One region of the Endozoicomonas sp. SCSIO W0465 genome, then DNA from elsewhere that is predicted to be linked to it. Evidence: predicted binding sites of a transcription regulator. Region 1 holds the regulator's gene; the other holds the start of a gene.

Evidence for each region. The regulator FNR, encoded in region 1, switches genes on or off when oxygen is low (the NO sensors DNR and NnrR bind a similar motif). The targets are predictions, from matches to a motif close to TTGATNTANATCAA.
Region 2: a site for FNR is predicted at 2,860-2,873, ahead of MJO57_RS14905 (FeoA family protein). Genes of this name have one in related genera too.

Annotation. Positions count from the first base shown of each region.
Region 1 covers NZ_CP092417.1:5,151,857-5,160,112, reverse strand. Annotated here, with positions in the region: gene hemN (oxygen-independent coproporphyrinogen III oxidase) at 1-648, shown strand, start outside; gene fnr (fumarate/nitrate reduction transcriptional regulator Fnr) at 1,103-1,861, shown strand; gene MJO57_RS23020 (adenine phosphoribosyltransferase) at 1,941-2,498, shown strand; gene MJO57_RS23015 (hypothetical protein) at 2,583-3,185, shown strand; gene MJO57_RS23010 (TraR/DksA family transcriptional regulator) at 3,242-3,571, opposite strand; gene ttcA (tRNA 2-thiocytidine(32) synthetase TtcA) at 3,806-4,720, shown strand; gene MJO57_RS23000 (DUF6444 domain-containing protein) at 4,996-5,400, shown strand; gene MJO57_RS22995 (transposase) at 5,513-6,850, opposite strand; gene MJO57_RS22990 (transposase) at 6,955-7,410, shown strand; gene MJO57_RS22985 (IS66 family transposase) at 7,377-8,256, opposite strand, start outside.
Region 2 covers NZ_CP092417.1:3,348,445-3,356,700, forward strand. Annotated here, with positions in the region: gene mfd (transcription-repair coupling factor) at 1-992, opposite strand, end outside; gene MJO57_RS14900 (glyceraldehyde-3-phosphate dehydrogenase) at 1,292-2,725, shown strand; gene MJO57_RS14905 (FeoA family protein) at 3,112-3,345, shown strand; gene feoB (Fe(2+) transporter permease subunit FeoB) at 3,342-5,675, shown strand; gene MJO57_RS14915 (FeoC-like transcriptional regulator) at 5,716-6,012, shown strand; gene MJO57_RS14920 (hypothetical protein) at 6,028-6,549, opposite strand; gene MJO57_RS14925 (DUF2147 domain-containing protein) at 6,561-7,004, opposite strand; gene MJO57_RS14930 (GlxA family transcriptional regulator) at 7,051-8,076, opposite strand.

The DNA of each region.
Region 1 (8,256 bases):
CCACACCGCTTTAAGCCACAGCGCCGAATCAATGAACAGGATCTGCCAGTGCCTGAGATGAAGCTGGAAATTCTGCACAAGGCCACGGAAAAGCTGCTGGATCAGGGGTATATCTACATTGGTATGGATCACTTTGCCCTGCCTGACGATGAGCTGGCCGTTGCCCGGGAAGAAGGTACTCTGCACCGGAATTTTCAGGGTTATACCACCCATGGCCACTGCGACCTGATCGGCATGGGTGTGTCTGCCATCAGCCAGGTAGGCGACACCTATATTCAGAACAGCACGGATGAAGCCCAGTATTACGCAATGATCAATGAACAGCAGTTGCCGATGGTACGCGGCCTGAAGATGACAGATGATGACAAAGTCCGCCAGACAGTGATTACCCAGCTGATCTGCCACTTCAAACTGAACTTCAGCGATATTGAAGCGCAGTTTGGCATTCAATTCAGAGATTACTTCCGTGATGAGCTGGCAAGGCTTGAGCCTATGAGGGAAGACGGCCTTGTCAGTTACAATAGTGATGGCTTGCTGGAAGTGTTGCCTAAAGGAACCCTGCTGATCCGTAACATCTGTATGCAGTTCGACCACTATCTCCATCAACCGGAGATGAAAGAAAAGCCGCTCTACTCAAAGGTTATCTGATAAGCAGGCCGCAAGTCGGTTCGCACGCGAACCGACTTGCGGCCTGCTTATCAGAAGAAAACCGAAACTGACTACTCTTTATCACCACTCTCACATTGATTTACTTGAAACATAAGTGCAAAATCTGCCGGGTCAGTCAAACACCACGAACGGAAATTCAATCCTGTGACGCAAGACAACGTCGGATGGACTTTTCCGGGGACAAAGACACACAACCACCAGGTGCAATGACCGGTACTATTATCGATGTCAGCCCTGAGCTGGATAGACGACACAGCAGAGAAATCTCATCGGAACATCGTTTATGACGCCTTACTGAAGCAGTACTAAACTACTTCTTTAGATCTGTCCGGCTGCGTATATACCTGATTTACACTCCGGTAATATTTTTCATAAACTTGGCTTTCCGATAAAACAGTGTCGAATTTCGCAAATACGACTTTGAGGCCTCTCAATGACGTCAAAGCCCAACGTCCGACAGCCGAGCCATGTGGCCTGCAGAGACTGCAGCCTCAGCTCACTGTGCCTGCCACTGGCACTAAGCATTAAGGATATTGATCAGCTGGATCACATTATCAAGCGTGGACGTCCTTTGAAAAAAGGCGAACACCTGTTTCTGGAAGGCGACCCCTTCACCAGTGTCTTTGCTGTTCGCTCCGGGGCTATCAAAACGTACACGGCGACCAATGAAGGTGAGGAACAAATCACCGGATTTTACCTGCCCAGTGAAATTCTTGGCCTGAGTGGCATGGATACGGATACCTACCCGGTTTCTGCCCAGGCTATGGAAACCACCATGATCTGCGAAATTCCTTTCGAGCAGCTGGAAACCCTTTCAGATCAGTTTCCGGAGCTTCGCCGCCATTTGATGCGACTGATGAGCAAGCGCATCCGCGAAGATCAGCAAATGATGATGCTGCTCTCCAAGAAAAACGCAGATGAACGCATTGCCACGTTCCTGATCAATCTGGCCAGCCGTTTTCGTCGCCGTGGTTTTTCTTCCCAGTCGTTCCGACTGTCCATGTCGAGAAATGAGATGGGGAACTACCTGGGCCTGGCGGTAGAAACCGTAAGTCGTGTATTTACCCGATTCCAGAAAAATGGCCTGATCTCAGCGGTGGGCAAGGAAATCGAAATTCGCAACTCTGTTGAGCTATGCACACTGGCCGGCGGAAAAACGCTGGAACCAAACCCGATTGTCACCGGCGCATGACTTTATTCGCTGATGAAGCTACCCTTTGAGGTGGCTTCTTCCATTTGTTCTATTGACTGATAGCGGCATGCTCTCTCCCATGCATACAAACGAAAGCTCATCCGTTCAGGTATATCTGCGATCCCAAATCAGAACCATACCGAACTGGCCTCATGAAGGTATCCTGTTCAGGGATATCACCACGCTGTTTGAAAACCCGGAAGCATGGCGCAAGACCGTAGATGTCATGGTTCAGCGTTATGAGCGTCAGGCTTTTGATCGTATTGGCGCTTTGGATGCCCGTGGTTTCCTGCTTGGCTCGACACTGGCCTATATCCTGAACAAGCCACTGGTACTGTTTCGTAAGAAAGGTAAACTACCCGGTAAAACCCTCTGTGTTGAGTATGACCTTGAGTATGGAAAAGCCGTGCTGGAAATGCATGAAGACACCGTTAAGGCTGGTGAAAAAATCCTGTTGATGGATGATCTTATCGCCACCGGCGGCACTTTGCTGGCAGCAGATCAGTTGATCCGAAATGCCGGGGCCAGCATTCTGGAGGCCGCTGCCATTATCAACCTGCCCGACCTCAAAGGTGCTGATAAACTCAATGCGGCCGGCATTCCAACCTACACCCTGTGCAGTTTTGAAGGCGAATAAGACCATCATCAGTTCAGAATTTCAGGGATGATACGATATCTCTCATAGGGCCGGTGCCAGTATTCCTGAGTCGGCTCCAGAATCTTGTCCGGCAGGCGTGGAAGCATTCAGCCGGAAGGTACTTCCCCGGAAAAAAGGACTTTTCATATGGGAATTTGTGCCAAGGAATTGCGACACTATGTGGTTCGCCCAGCACTTAAGCATCTGGGCATGTGGAGCCCAACCGCTGAAAATCTGCTGCTTGGTACTGCTGCCAGAGAGTCAGGACTCGGCTTTCACCTGAAACTGGCCAATCATCAGGCCCTTGGTATTTATCAAATATCACCGCGTATGCACAGAAATATCTGGGATTTATTTCTTGCTCCAAACCCTGATCTCTCCAGCAAGGTTCGTGGGTTGGCCAGTCAGCGAGAGTTTCTTTCCCATCCCCATCATGAGCTTGCCACCAATCTGGTTTACGCCACGGCCATTGCATGGCTTATCTATCATCGATCGGGCCTGAAAATAGAGAACATCGATCAGGACGATATCGCCGCTTTGGGCAAGTTATGGCAAAAGCAGTTTCACAGCAGAAATCCGGGAACCATCAAGAGTTTCTGTGAAAGCTATCAACAGATGATTATTGAATCAGGTAGCTCCACAGAGGAGTCCGCGTACTTTAACCGGGCTGCAGCCAAGCCCGCCTGAGACTGTTATTCAGCCTCCTGGCGGCACTGATCGTATGCTTCGTGATCTCACACCCACTATAGGCCGCGGGCTTCTGCGCATTTAACGCACAGGTCAGCATAAGGCATAACTTCCAGACGCTGAACCGGAATGTCCTTGCCGCAGGATAAACAAAATCCGTAATCTCCTTCGTTCATGCGATCAAGAGCCCGGTTAATTTTACCGAGCTCAATAACCGCCTCATTCCCAAGCGCATCAATAACTTCATCATTCTCCCGTTCCTGGGCCTGTTCAGACCAGTCTGCGCTGTTTTTACGGGAGGCATCTTTTTTAATTTTGCCCAGACGCGTATTCAGCTCATCCCTGCGAGCCAGCAACCATTTTTGCAACTTATCATGATCTGTCATTTTGCTACCCCTGCACAAAGATACTGGAGAACCTTGCTTTTATTCTTTTCAGAAATTCCGAACTCAAATAGTAGATCATTGCTACCGTCAGCGTAATATTCTCTATCAAGAAAATAGATCTTTTCTGTCCGGCTGTCCTTTGCCACTACAGACTTTCCGTGAAACACTGACTTGGTTGAATGGTAACCGGTAGATATAATCAGTCGATTTACAATGACGGTTAGCACAGCCCCTATGACGACGACCAACCTGACTGGTTCTGAAAAATACAGTTTCAATAAACTACAGAAAAAACTCAGACGCCTGACCGGAAAAGCCATCGAAGACTTTAATATGATCGAAGATGGCGATCGGGTTATGGTTTGCCTGTCGGGTGGTAAAGACAGCTACACCATGCTGCATATCCTCATGAGCCTGCAAAAAAGTGCGCCAATCCATTTTGAACTTATTGCCGTTAATCTGGATCAGAAGCAGCCCGGTTTTCCGGAGCATGTCCTGCCTGACTACCTTGACGGGCTGGGGATACCGTATCACATCATCAATCGGGACACTTATTCGGTCGTCAGGGAAAAAGTGCCTGAGGGTAAAACAACCTGCGGCCTTTGCTCACGCCTGAGAAGGGGGACTCTGTATGCTTTTGCAGAAGATATTGGGGCGACCAGAATTGCCCTTGGTCATCACAAGGATGACATCGTAGAAACCATGTTCCTGAATATGTTTTATGGTTCAAGATTGTCTGCCATGCCGCCAAAGCTGCGCTCTGATGATGGTCGCAACATCTTGATTCGTCCTTTGGCGTATTGTCGCGAAAAAGATATAACCCGCTTCTCAGAGCAGCTGGAGTTCCCGATTATTCCCTGTAACCTGTGTGGCTCCCAGGAAAACCTGCAACGACAAAACATCAAGGCCATGCTGGCTGAATGGGAAAGAAAGCACCCCAGTCGCATTGAGTCCATTTTTACGGCAATGCAGAATATTGCGCCCTCACAAATGGCCGATACAGAACTGTTTGATTTCAAACATCTGGAGCTTGACCGCAATGGCAAGCGAAAGGATTATGAGCATGCTGATAATCAGACCGTCTTCTCAGGCAATATCAATATTCTTGAGAAGGGTAATGGTGTTCAGGTGATCAATTTCGAGCCTTGATCCTCTAACAAGGCTGCCTCAGTGCAGCCTGATGAAGCTTTATTCAGTACTTTTTTTCAGCCTGTATACGATCTGAATTATGGCCTGTACTCATTCAGCTTCCAATTATACCGGTAACTGATACGACCATTGTAGTTCTCTAATTTACGTTTTAACTCATCGCTGGCAAATAACGTTATCTCTTTTGTAACTGTTCAGCACCCCCACATAAATCTGGAATTTTCTGATTTTTATACCATCCTCTTAAGCACCATTTTTCCACAATATTCGCCAGCATGATTCCAGAACTACCCGCAACTATGTCGGCTGAGATTCTCTTGAAAGAGAATGCAGAGCTGCGGATGAGAGTTGCCTGTCTGGAAGAGCGATGTCGAGAATTGGAAGAAAAGGTTGGCAAGAACAGTCAAAACAGCAGCAAGCCGCCATCGTCTGATGGTTATCAAAAACCTTGTAAAAACAGTAATTCTCCAGATCATTCTGACGACCTTTCCGCAGATAAAGGTACCGATCCATCGGATGAAAAACCCAATCCTAAAAGTCTGAGACAGTCTTCTGGTAATAAAGCCGGTGGAAAGAAAGGGCATCAGGGCACTTGTCTTAAACAGGTCGATATCCCTGACTATATTGAGTACCTTCCGGTTAAAGAATGCAATAAATGTCAGGCGTCTCCTCGACTTTAGAGTCTGTATAAAACGATAATTCGGTCAGCTTTTTATAGTGAAGCAAGCCGAAATCAGTGAACTGTTTTTCCAAGTTCGTTATTACTTCCGTTTTTTGCCTAAAAGCCTTTAGTTATGCTGCTTCTGAATTATCCGGTATTAACTGGTCGATCAGATCGCGAAAATTGAACTCATATTTTTGCTTATATCTGTTCCAGCCCTTGCGAATAGAGAACCTCGGAATAATTCCTGAAAGAGCAATTTTCATCATGCCTGCAGTGGTTGTATCCGGGCTTCTCCAGGGTATCCGAGAAATATTCAGACATGCCTGATTTTTACAAACGGTTAATAACTGCAATAATGCATAGCCTGCCATTTTCAAATGCATCCATCGAAGCAGTGTTCGCAATTTCTGCTGCCATAAATGGCAACAGCCAAAAGCATGTTTGAGTTGGTGAAACATTGGCTCTACCGGCCATCTCCGGGAATAGGCACGAAGCACCTCCAGTCCCTCAAGTTCCGGATTGGTCGAGATGAATATTCTGCTTTCGGTCAGACCTTTGTCATTTTCAAAGCGACTCCAGACGACGCGTACTTCACGACCTTTAAGGAATCTGGCGCGACAGATCAGGGTACGATAACGTATTTTGCGAAATTTGCCGTACATCCATACTGTTGCTTTTTCTTCCGGCAGTTTCTTAACCTGTTCTGTCGTCATCTTGATGCCGTACTTTTTTGGGCGCCCTCGCTTCTTTACGGTGGGTGCTGGCGGCAAAGCATAGAGGGCCCGATTTGAAGGTATCTGACCAACAACTTCTATGTTCATTTCCAGAGCTGGCTTTATCAGTGTCCAGTTCATATACCAGCAATCGGTTAGCAGGCGTAGCACTCGATCCTTCACTTCATTGCGTACCACCCTGAGCATGGCCACGGCAATTTTCAGTTTGCTGGTGTTACCTGAAGCTGGTGTCGGAAATGAGATCACCGGTATGGCGGTAAATACTTCATCTGCAGCCCGCTCAAATATGATGGCCAGGGAAACCCAACACTGCCCCCAGATGTACGTCGGCCGATTGCGTTTCTTGCTGTGTTGATGATGTGTACGACAAGCAGGGGCTTTGTCGGAAAACCGTTCGATTACCCAGTCATCAAGCCCCAGGACCACAGGTTGATTCTCAGGAGCTTTGGAGCAGACCAGACGGATCAAGTGGCGTGCCAAGTTCTTCCATTGCCACTTGCCCTGAGATAGCCAGTGGTGGTAGCTGCTCCACACACAATGAAAATCAATTGTTAACAACGCCTGTGTAACAAAGCCGTCGGCTGAAAGCATGCAACCGAACAGCAGTTCGCAGAACGTTGGTACTGCAGTTGATGATAGCGCTCCAGCAAGAAAGGTTGTATATGAAGCGAGCTCCCTGAGGATTACTTGATGATCTGAAGTGAGCATGGCAACCATCTCGAATTTCGTCATTGGGGATGGTTGCTTTTAGCAGATTATGCGCCGGAACTATTGTGCTCTTAAAACTCTAAAGTCGAGTTCTTGATAGTGAGCCGGTCAAATATATTGAACGACAGGTGTTTGAACCAGGGAGACCGGGTGAATTTGAAGTAACGGCCCATAGAGCTGAAGTAAAAATCTGCACTTGTGGTTGTCGGAATCAGGCTGAATTCCCGGAAGGTGTTACCGCTGCCGCACAATATGGCTCAGCCACACAGGCTATGGCCGTCTATCTTAACCAATACCATTTCCTGCCTTTTAAGCGCGTGTCAGAGTATTTTAATACTCTCTATAAAATGAGTGTAAGTGCAGGCACTGTCGCCAATTTTGTGGCCAGAACCTATGAAAATCTGGCTTCTACTGAAGAGGTTATTCGTGACGCCTTGCGGGAATCGTCTGTTGCCGGAGCCGATGAAACGGGTATGCGGGCCGAGGGCTCTTTGCACTGGCTACACGTTATGCGGGATGAACAATGGACGCTCTACTACTTGTCTGGTAACTATTCAGCACTGAGCAAAGGCATATTACAGTAATTCCGAACAGCTCTATGAAGTGATTGATATATGTCCATTCCCTGTTTTCTGGCAGACGACAAATAGCTGCGAATCCGTGCAAACATAGAACCACCGTCTGCACTCCTGAAGCAGCCTGAGATTTTCTGCTTTAACTTGGCCATTCGAACATCCCGCTCACTGCCATTGTTATCGAAGGGAATGGTAAAATCTGACATGAAGCGCAGTGTCTCAGCCTTGAACTCAGTGAGTCGTTTGAAGAGATTGTAAGCTTTAGTATTCTTGACTTTCTTGCGCTTAAGCTCCTCTCGTTGCTTCTCCATATAGACGACTTCTTTCATTAGAGCCCGCTGAAGCAACCGGTCATAAATCTTCTCGATTCGTTCACAGACAACACTTGGCATCTGTAGCATACCTATGGTCTTAAAGCCCTTGCAGTAATGCCAGGAAAGCCTCAGTAGCTTCATCAATCGCAACGCCAGTTGATTGCTGTCCCTATCAACAACACCCAAAAGCTCCCTCAGGTGATGGGCATTGCAAAGTACGTGAGTTGCCGCATATGCAAAATAGGATTTCCAATGATCATGAACCAGAACGCCTGCAAATGTTAGCAGTATGCCCATCGTGTCCATGGCCTCACGACCTCGCTTTTCAGACAAGTAGTAGAGCGTCCATTGTTCATCCCGCATAACGTGTAGCCAGTGCAAAGAGCCCTCGGCCCGCATACCCGTTTCATCGGCTCCGGCAACAGACGATTCCCGCAAGGCGTCACGAATAACCTCTTCAGTAGAAGCCAGATTTTCATAGGTTCTGGCCACAAAATTGGCGACAGTGCCTGCACTTACACTCATTTTATAGAGAGTATTA
Region 2 (8,256 bases), 1.8 Mb from region 1:
TCAGAAGGCATCAGCACCCTGGAGGGCGGGAGAATCGGCCTTTGGGGGTCAACGCGTCGGTTTTCATAACGTGAGTGAACATCCGAATAAAAATGGTCCAGGGATGAGTCCATGGCATCATAGACCAGTATTCGGGTATTTTGTGGAATGTAGTCAAACAGCGTGGACGTTTCCCGGAAGAAGAGAGGCAGGTAGTATTCAATGCCAGGGCTGGCAATCCCCCCGCTAATGTCCTGGTAAATTGGGCATTCACGATAGTTAACGTCAAAAGTTTCCCGAAAGTTGCTGCGAAATAGCTCTATCCCTTGCTTATCCAGGGGAAATTCGTGTCCTGGTAACAGTTCTATTTCCTGAACCGTTGCAATGGAACGCTGGGTTTCAGGATCAAAAGTTCTCAGAGATTCTATCTCATCATCAAAGAGGTCAACCCGATAAGGCGTCTCAGCCCCCATAGGAAAAATATCAACAATAGAACCACGGATGGCAAACTCACCATGTTCCATCACTGAGTCGACACAGCGATACCCTGCCTGTTCAAACTGGCCTCGGCGTTCATCAATGATAAACCGGGTTCCCGGTTGCAAAGACAGGCCGCTGCCAAGTAAATAGCTTTTCGGGCACAAACGATGTAACAGCGTGGTGACTGGCACAATCAGCACTTTTTTTCTGTCACGGTTGTCGGCCGAAGGAAGGTGGTAAAGCGTTGACAGTCTCTGGGAAATAATATCCTGATGGGGTGAGAAGGTATCGTAGGGTAATATTTCCCAGTCCGGCATTTGCTGAACGTCTATGTGCCCCTCTTCAGCAAGGAAAAAGGCCAGCTCTTCTTCGAGTCGGCTCGCTGATGAACTGTCTGGGGTAATAATCATCAGCGGATGGTTGTCCCTTACCGCAGCACAGGAAATGGTAAAGGCAGGTCCGGTTTTAGAGAGGTTTCCCCATTGAAGCTTGTCGCCGGGATGAGTTGGCAGAGGGATAGTGTGTTGAAACATGAAAATTCTGAAGGTCCTCCTGATTAACCCAAATGACGAGAATTTGTCCGGAATTGGCTGCGGATATTTTTACACATACCGACACAAGAGGTGGATTGTAGCCTTTGTGATTCTTTTCTCCCAGTATTCGCAGGGTGAAATGACTGAAAAGGGTAAAAATTTCGTGCGTCAATATTGCTGATGATAATGTTTGTTGATCTTTGTTGCCTCAGATACCTCCAATAAGGATAATACTGGCAAAACAATAGTCCCAATGACGGGGCTGAATCTGAAATAGCAATAATAAACGGGAATTTATCGTGGCAACAGACCGTTTTCAGGACTGGAAAGAACGTGAAGCACTGGCTGAGTCAATGATCCCGTTGATCGGCCAGCTTTATAGAAATCACAACGTTGTCACGTCTATTTTTGGACGACCCGTCATTAACCGCTCCGTCATTAATCTCCTGAAAGCCCATAAGTTTGTCCGTCAGATTGAAGATAATGGTCTTTCTGTTCGTGAGACTTACCCTGTACTTGAGATTCTCAGTGGCCTTGATCTGGGACCATCCCGTATCGATATTGGCAAGCTGGCTGTTGGTTATCGTTCTGAGAGTGAAGGGCGTTCTCTGGATGAGTATGTGACCGAAAAGGTAGCACCCGTGGCCAACGGCCATAAGCAGACTCTGGAGCCTGGTCAGGATGTAGTATTGTATGGCTTTGGACGAATTGGTCGGTTAATGGCCAGAATTCTGATTGAGCGTGCTGGCAGTGGGGCAGGCCTTAATCTGAGAGCCGTTGTCGTCAGGCCCGGTGGTGCAGAAAATGATCTACAGAAGCGCGCAAGCCTCCTGCGTCGTGACTCCGTTCATGGTTCTTTTCAGGGCACTATTTCTGTCGATGAAGAGAATAAAGTCATCTATGCCAATGGTGTGGCCATTCAGGTAATCTATTCGAACTCTCCGGATGCTATTGATTACACGCAGTATGGCATTCATCATGCGGTGGTTGTCGACAATACCGGGAAATGGCGCGACAAAGAAGGACTAAGCCAGCATTTGCAGTCCAGGGGGGTATCCAGAGTCCTGTTGACGGCACCGGGTAAAGGGGATATCAAGAATATCGTTTATGGGGTAAATCATAAAGATATTGAGCCAACGGATCAGATTCTTTCCGCCGCCTCCTGTACTACTAACGCTATTACTCCGGTTTTAAAGGCCATTCATGATCAGTTTGGTGTTGAATATGGTCATGTTGAGACGGTTCACTCCTACACCAATGATCAGAATCTGATCGACAACTATCACAAAGGTGAGCGTCGTGGGCGCAGTGCTGCCCTGAATATGGTGATTACCGAGACCGGAGCGGCGAAAGCCGTTGCCAAAGCTTTGCCTGAACTTGAGGGTAAGTTGACGGGTAACGCCATTCGGGTGCCAACCCCGAATGTTTCACTGGCAATCCTTAATCTTTCCCTGGCAAAGGCGACGACAGTTGAAGAGCTTAATAGCTTCATCAGGGAAACGTCACTGTATTCAAGACTGCAGAAACAGGTGGACTATGTCACATCTGTTGAAGCGGTTTCCAGTGATTTTGTGGGTAGCCGCCGTGCTGGTGTAGTTGATGGACAGGCCACCATCGTTGATGGAAAACGCTGTGTACTCTATGTCTGGTATGACAATGAGTTTGGTTACAGCTGCCAGGTTAACCGCATTCTTCAGTTTATGTCTGGTGCGATGTACCCATCGATTCCATAAGATGCCTGCTTGTCAGTTATTAATACTTCAAGGAACGACTGATTGGCTGTCCTGCTAACCAGTCGATCTTTACTGCATACATCGCAGATTTTACCGATCTGGCCCGAATTACACTGATGTACAAATGACGTGAATTGACACTGGTCAATAAACAGGGTTCGTTAATCGCTCTCTAAATTGTAACAATTCTCATTTGCGTATATATTTTTATCAGTCGAAAATTTGTCAGGCACCCACCATTTCAAACTAAAAAACCTACAAAAATTAGGCTTTTGTTCCTGGCATATGATTTGAGTTGAAATATTTTGGGCGTTTTGAGAATCATTGCCTGCAGTGCAGAGAAAGCGTTTCCAAAACTGAGACATGATGCCTGCGGAGATAAGTAGATGAAGGTGACACTGGGTGAGCTGAAGAGCGGTGAATGTGGCCGGGTGACAGCATTTCTGGATGCTGGCAGCGCCTACCGGCGAAAGTTGCTGGCAATGGGATTGACGCCCGGAACCCGGTTCACGGTTTGTCGTGTTGCTCCTTTGGGAGATCCAATTCAGTTGGAAGTCAGAGGCTTCCAATTGTCTATTCGAAAGGATGAAGCCGCAGTTGTTGAGGTTGCCAGAGTATGAAAAAGCATATTGTTGCAATCGTAGGGAACCCTAACTGTGGTAAGACAACGCTGTTCAATGCGTTAACAGGTGCCCGGCAGCGGGTTGGTAACTGGCCCGGGGTAACGGTTGAAAAGCGCAGTGGCTTTTATACCTTTGAAAATCACTCCATTGAAGTTGTTGATCTGCCCGGGACGTACTGCCTGGATGTTGTGGACAGCGACGTCTCTCTTGATGAGAAGGTGGCCCGTGACTACATCCTCAAGCGTGAAGCAGATTTGATCATCAATATTCTTGATGCCTCAAATATAGAAAGAAATTTGTACCTGACCACTCAATTGCTGGATATGGGGGTTCCGGTCATTGTCGTTCTCAATATGATGGACGTTGCCAAAGAAAAAGGCATGGACATTGATATTGATCAGCTCTCTGAGGAGCTTGGCTGCCCAGTGCTGCCACTGGTTGCCAGTAAGACAGGCAATATCAAAGCCTTTTTAACAGACATTAATGACTTTCTGGATAATGGTATTTCAGTGGCTCCACCGATGAATCTTGGTGAACAGCTGGAACAGGCCATTGGTGTTATTGAATCGACTCTCGAAGAGTCAGCGGTTCTTGATAATCCGCTTTCCCGACGTTGGTATGCATTGAAGTTATTGGAGGGTGACCGTGTCCCGCTCCCGGAACTGACCAGACAAGTGGTTGATGTGGCCACTCAGCAGCGTCATATCATTGAAGCGGCCCATGAGGAAGATCTGGACATTATACTGGCCAGTCGACGTTACGATGCAGTGGGTCATATCATGGCGTCAGTGATTCGTGAGAGAGGTGTTGCCAGTCATCGACTGACCGAATCCATTGATCGTGTGGTACTGAACCGGGTGTTGGGGTTTCCCATTTTCCTTGGTGTCATGTACCTGATGTTCATGTTCACCATTAACGTCGGCAGCGTCTTTATTGATTTCTTTGATATTTTTACCGGGACTCTGCTGGTGGACGGACTCGGCCACTGGCTGAACTCTGTTGGTGCTCCTGCCTGGGTTGTGACACTTCTGGCTGATGGTGTGGGTGGTGGTATCCAGACCGTTTCGACCTTTATTCCGGTCATTGCTTTTTTGTTTCTGTTCCTTTCCATACTGGAAGATTCGGGATATATGGCCAGAGCTGCTTTTGTCATTGACCGGCTAATGCGTCTTCTCGGTCTTCCCGGCAAAGCATTTGTGCCGATGCTGGTTGGCTTTGGCTGCAACGTGCCAGCGATCATGGCAGCACGAACACTGGATAACGAGAAGGATCGCCTGTTGACGATCTCCATGGCACCCTTTATGTCTTGCGGGGCCCGTTTGCCCGTATATGCCCTGTTTGCTGCTGCCTTTTTTCCTGAGTCAGGTCAGAATGTTGTGTTTATCCTCTACCTGGTGGGTATTCTGGCGGCGATATTTACCGGATTGATTCTCAAACAGAGTATCCTCAGTGGCGATAGTTCGGCATTCATCATGGAGTTGCCAAATTATCACTTGCCATCGGTGACCCAGGTAATGTTACGCACATGGGACCGTCTCAAAGCTTTTCTCCTGCGTGCTGGCAAGGCGATTGTCATGGTTGTGGTCGTGTTGAACACCCTGAATGCTATCGGTACCGATGGCTCTTTCGGTCACCAGAACACTCAGAGTTCAATGCTCAGCAAGATTGGCCAAACCATTACCCCTGTGTTTGCCCCCATGGGCATGACGGAAGAAAACTGGCCAGCGGCTGTAGGCCTGTTTACTGGTATTCTGGCGAAAGAAGCCGTTGTTGGTACTCTTGACTCAATGTATGGTGCGATTGCCGCTTCTGAAAATGCTGAAACTCAGGGTGAAGCGGATTTTGACCTGTTGGCAGGTATCAAGGAAGCCATTGCAACGATTCCGGCCAATCTGAGTGGTTTAAGTGGAACGCTGACAGATCCACTGGGAGTTGGCGTTGGCGATCTGACTGATCTGGATGCGGTTGCAGAAGATCAGGCCGTTACGGTCAGCACTTTCTCTGTCATGGCTGGCCTGTTCCCAAGTCATGCTGCGGTTATTGCCTACTTATTAATGATCCTTCTTTATACTCCCTGCGTAGCAGCACTGGGCGCTATTTACCGGGAAACAAGCCTGGGATGGGCGCTGTTCATTGCCGGATGGACGTTCTTCCTTGGCTATGCTGTTGCCACTGTTTACTATCAGCTGTCACTGGTGTCTGTACAGCCTGGTGAAACCCTGCTCTGGGTGATATCGGTAATACTGATGATGTTTATTGTGGTTACCTTGATGAAACGGATGGGAGCTACGGTATTGCAAGGGCGGATGGATGTCAGTCCACAGTGATGTAGTAGAGGCAAAGTGGCCATAAGCACTGTCAGTAGCTTTGGCCGTTAACCGAAACCTGAAGTCCCGGGGGCTGATCATGCTGATCAACATTCGTGATTATTTGAAACAGCAGAAAGTTTGTTCTCTGGCTGATCTCAGTGTGAAATTCAATACGTCACCGGAGGCCATGAGAGGGATGCTCTCTCACTGGTTAAGGAAAGGTCAGTTGAGCTGCGAGCAGCCGGGCTGCTTTCTGGCCTGCAAGAAGGGCTGTGTTTCCTGTGATCCTGCTGAGTTGGAAATATATCGCTGGCAGGGCAAGGCACAGCAAATACCGGTGTTTAATCTTAACTGAGAAGTGACTGACGTTTCAGCCAACCTGATACAGGTAAATGGGGGTCTTATACAGATCGTCGGCCTTGATGGCCTGAACCGGTTTTCTGCCAGAAAGGCTGAATGTATGGGTAATTAACCAGCAACCGGTTGGTAGTTGAGGGAGCAGTTCCTGTTCAACACGCTCCATAGCTCCGGGGTACAAATAACAAACAATAAGGCCGGCATTACCGAGGTCTGCCTGAAAGAAATCCGCTCTTTTTACATCAATACCGTAGCATGTTTGAGTAAATAGGGCCGGAATTGGAGAACGCTCCCAGACCTTAATCTTTCCATCAGGATATTTTTCTCTTAATGTGGGAATCAGGTGTCCCCAGCCGCAGCCAAGCTCGACAATATCACCGGGTACATCATCGGGAAGTACATCTCTGATAGCGGTCCTGACTCTCCGGGAGGTAGGGGTAGGGCCGATGCCGAGGCGTAGGGTCCAGAACAGAATTGAGCCGGTGATCAGACCGGCTGCAATCAGAGATATTGTAGTAATTATTAATGAGTTCAATGAATTATCTATTAATCTTCAACGCGTTCCCAGGTTTGTGAGCGGCCAATCAGCGAGAAACCGATGTAGCCCCGGACTTCCAGTTTGCGTCCATCTTCCAGAACTTTCATGTTAGCGCTGTAGACTTTGCCGGACTCAGGATCGACGATTTTTCCGTCATCGTACTTGCTCCCTTGTTTTTCCATATCCCAGAGTATGGTCATACCCTGAATTTTCTGATCTTTCAGATCGTCCTGGCACTGGTCGCAAATACTGTCCTGTTTGGCTGGGTCAATAATCCGGGTCACTTTGCCGGAGAGCTTGCCATTATCTTCGAAAATCGTGACATAACTTTTTGCTTCACCTGAGCTGTCATCAATGGTTTTCCAAATGCCCAGCGGGGAGGCAGCCAGGCTAGCAGATGAAAGGCAGAGGGAAAACAATCCTGCGGCCAGCGCGTGTTTTTTCAGAAACATGTGAGGGAGTCTCCAATACCCCGGACGTTTCCGGGGTTTACTGTAATCATTCCATTGGGGTGTCGTTCAGGTAGAACAGTTTGCCCCGGACACTTCTGCGAAATTCAGAAGGCGTGAGCTGATAGCGACGCTTGAATAATCTGGAAAAATAGTCGGCGTCGGCATATCCCACCTGAAGAGCTAATTCTGCAATACCCAGGTTCGTATTTTTTAACAGATCTCTGGCCTGATCAAGCCTGATTTTTCGGAGATACTCCATGGGCGGTGAACCGGTTGCCTGCTGAAAGCGGCGATTCAGTGTCCGGGAATTCAAACCGGACCGTTGGCCAAGCTCAGCAAGAGAAATCACACTGGCAAAATGGTGATGGATAAAGTCCTGCAGGGAAACGATCACTTCATCCTGGTGTGCCGTCACATGATCTTCAGCAAAATGGGTGTCTTTGAAAGGCTTTCTGATTTCATGGGAGAACTGCTGCTCAACCTTCTGGGCAATGGATTCCCCCAGGGCGACACCAATGAGATGCACCATCAGATCGGCCACTGAATTGACACTGCCAGCGCAGTAGATACGACCAGCACGGGTAATCAGGTGATTGGGTTTGAACTCAATCTCAGCAAAAAAACGCTGTAATTTTTCCATGTAAAACCAGTGTGTTGTTGCTGGTTTTGTATCCAGAAGCCCGGTAGCTGCCATAAAGGCCACTCCGGTGCCTGCTGCTGCAAATACGGCACCAGAATCGTATTGACGTTGTAACCATTCAACGATTTCGGGGTGTTTCCTGACCACCGGAATCGGGTTGCGCCAAAGCGCAGGAATCAGGATCAGATCACCATAGCCGCTCTGTTTAAAGGTTCTGTCGGGCGTGAGTCTCAGTCCTCCAGTGGTGATGACGGGGGCTGGCGTTCTGGCGCAGAAGTGAACCTCAATACTTTTTTTATTTGAGGACAGCCTGGTGTACGTCATTGCCGCTTCAAGCATCTCAAGCGGCAACGTCACACTGGTACTGATCATATGCTCTACCATGGGTATCAGCACCCGGTTCAACTCAATGGGGGGAGGTTGTTGCAGCATTTGTATGAAAATCGCTCACCTGTGCGTCTTTTCTGTCGGTATCTGTGTCTTTCTCATCCGGTTAAGTTTATCACGAAATCATTAAACTAGTGCCAACTTCATTTGATTCTTAATTTGCCTTCATAACAACCTGATCTCTACCCAGACTGAGTGGCAGATAATTCCGTTGTTATACAGGAG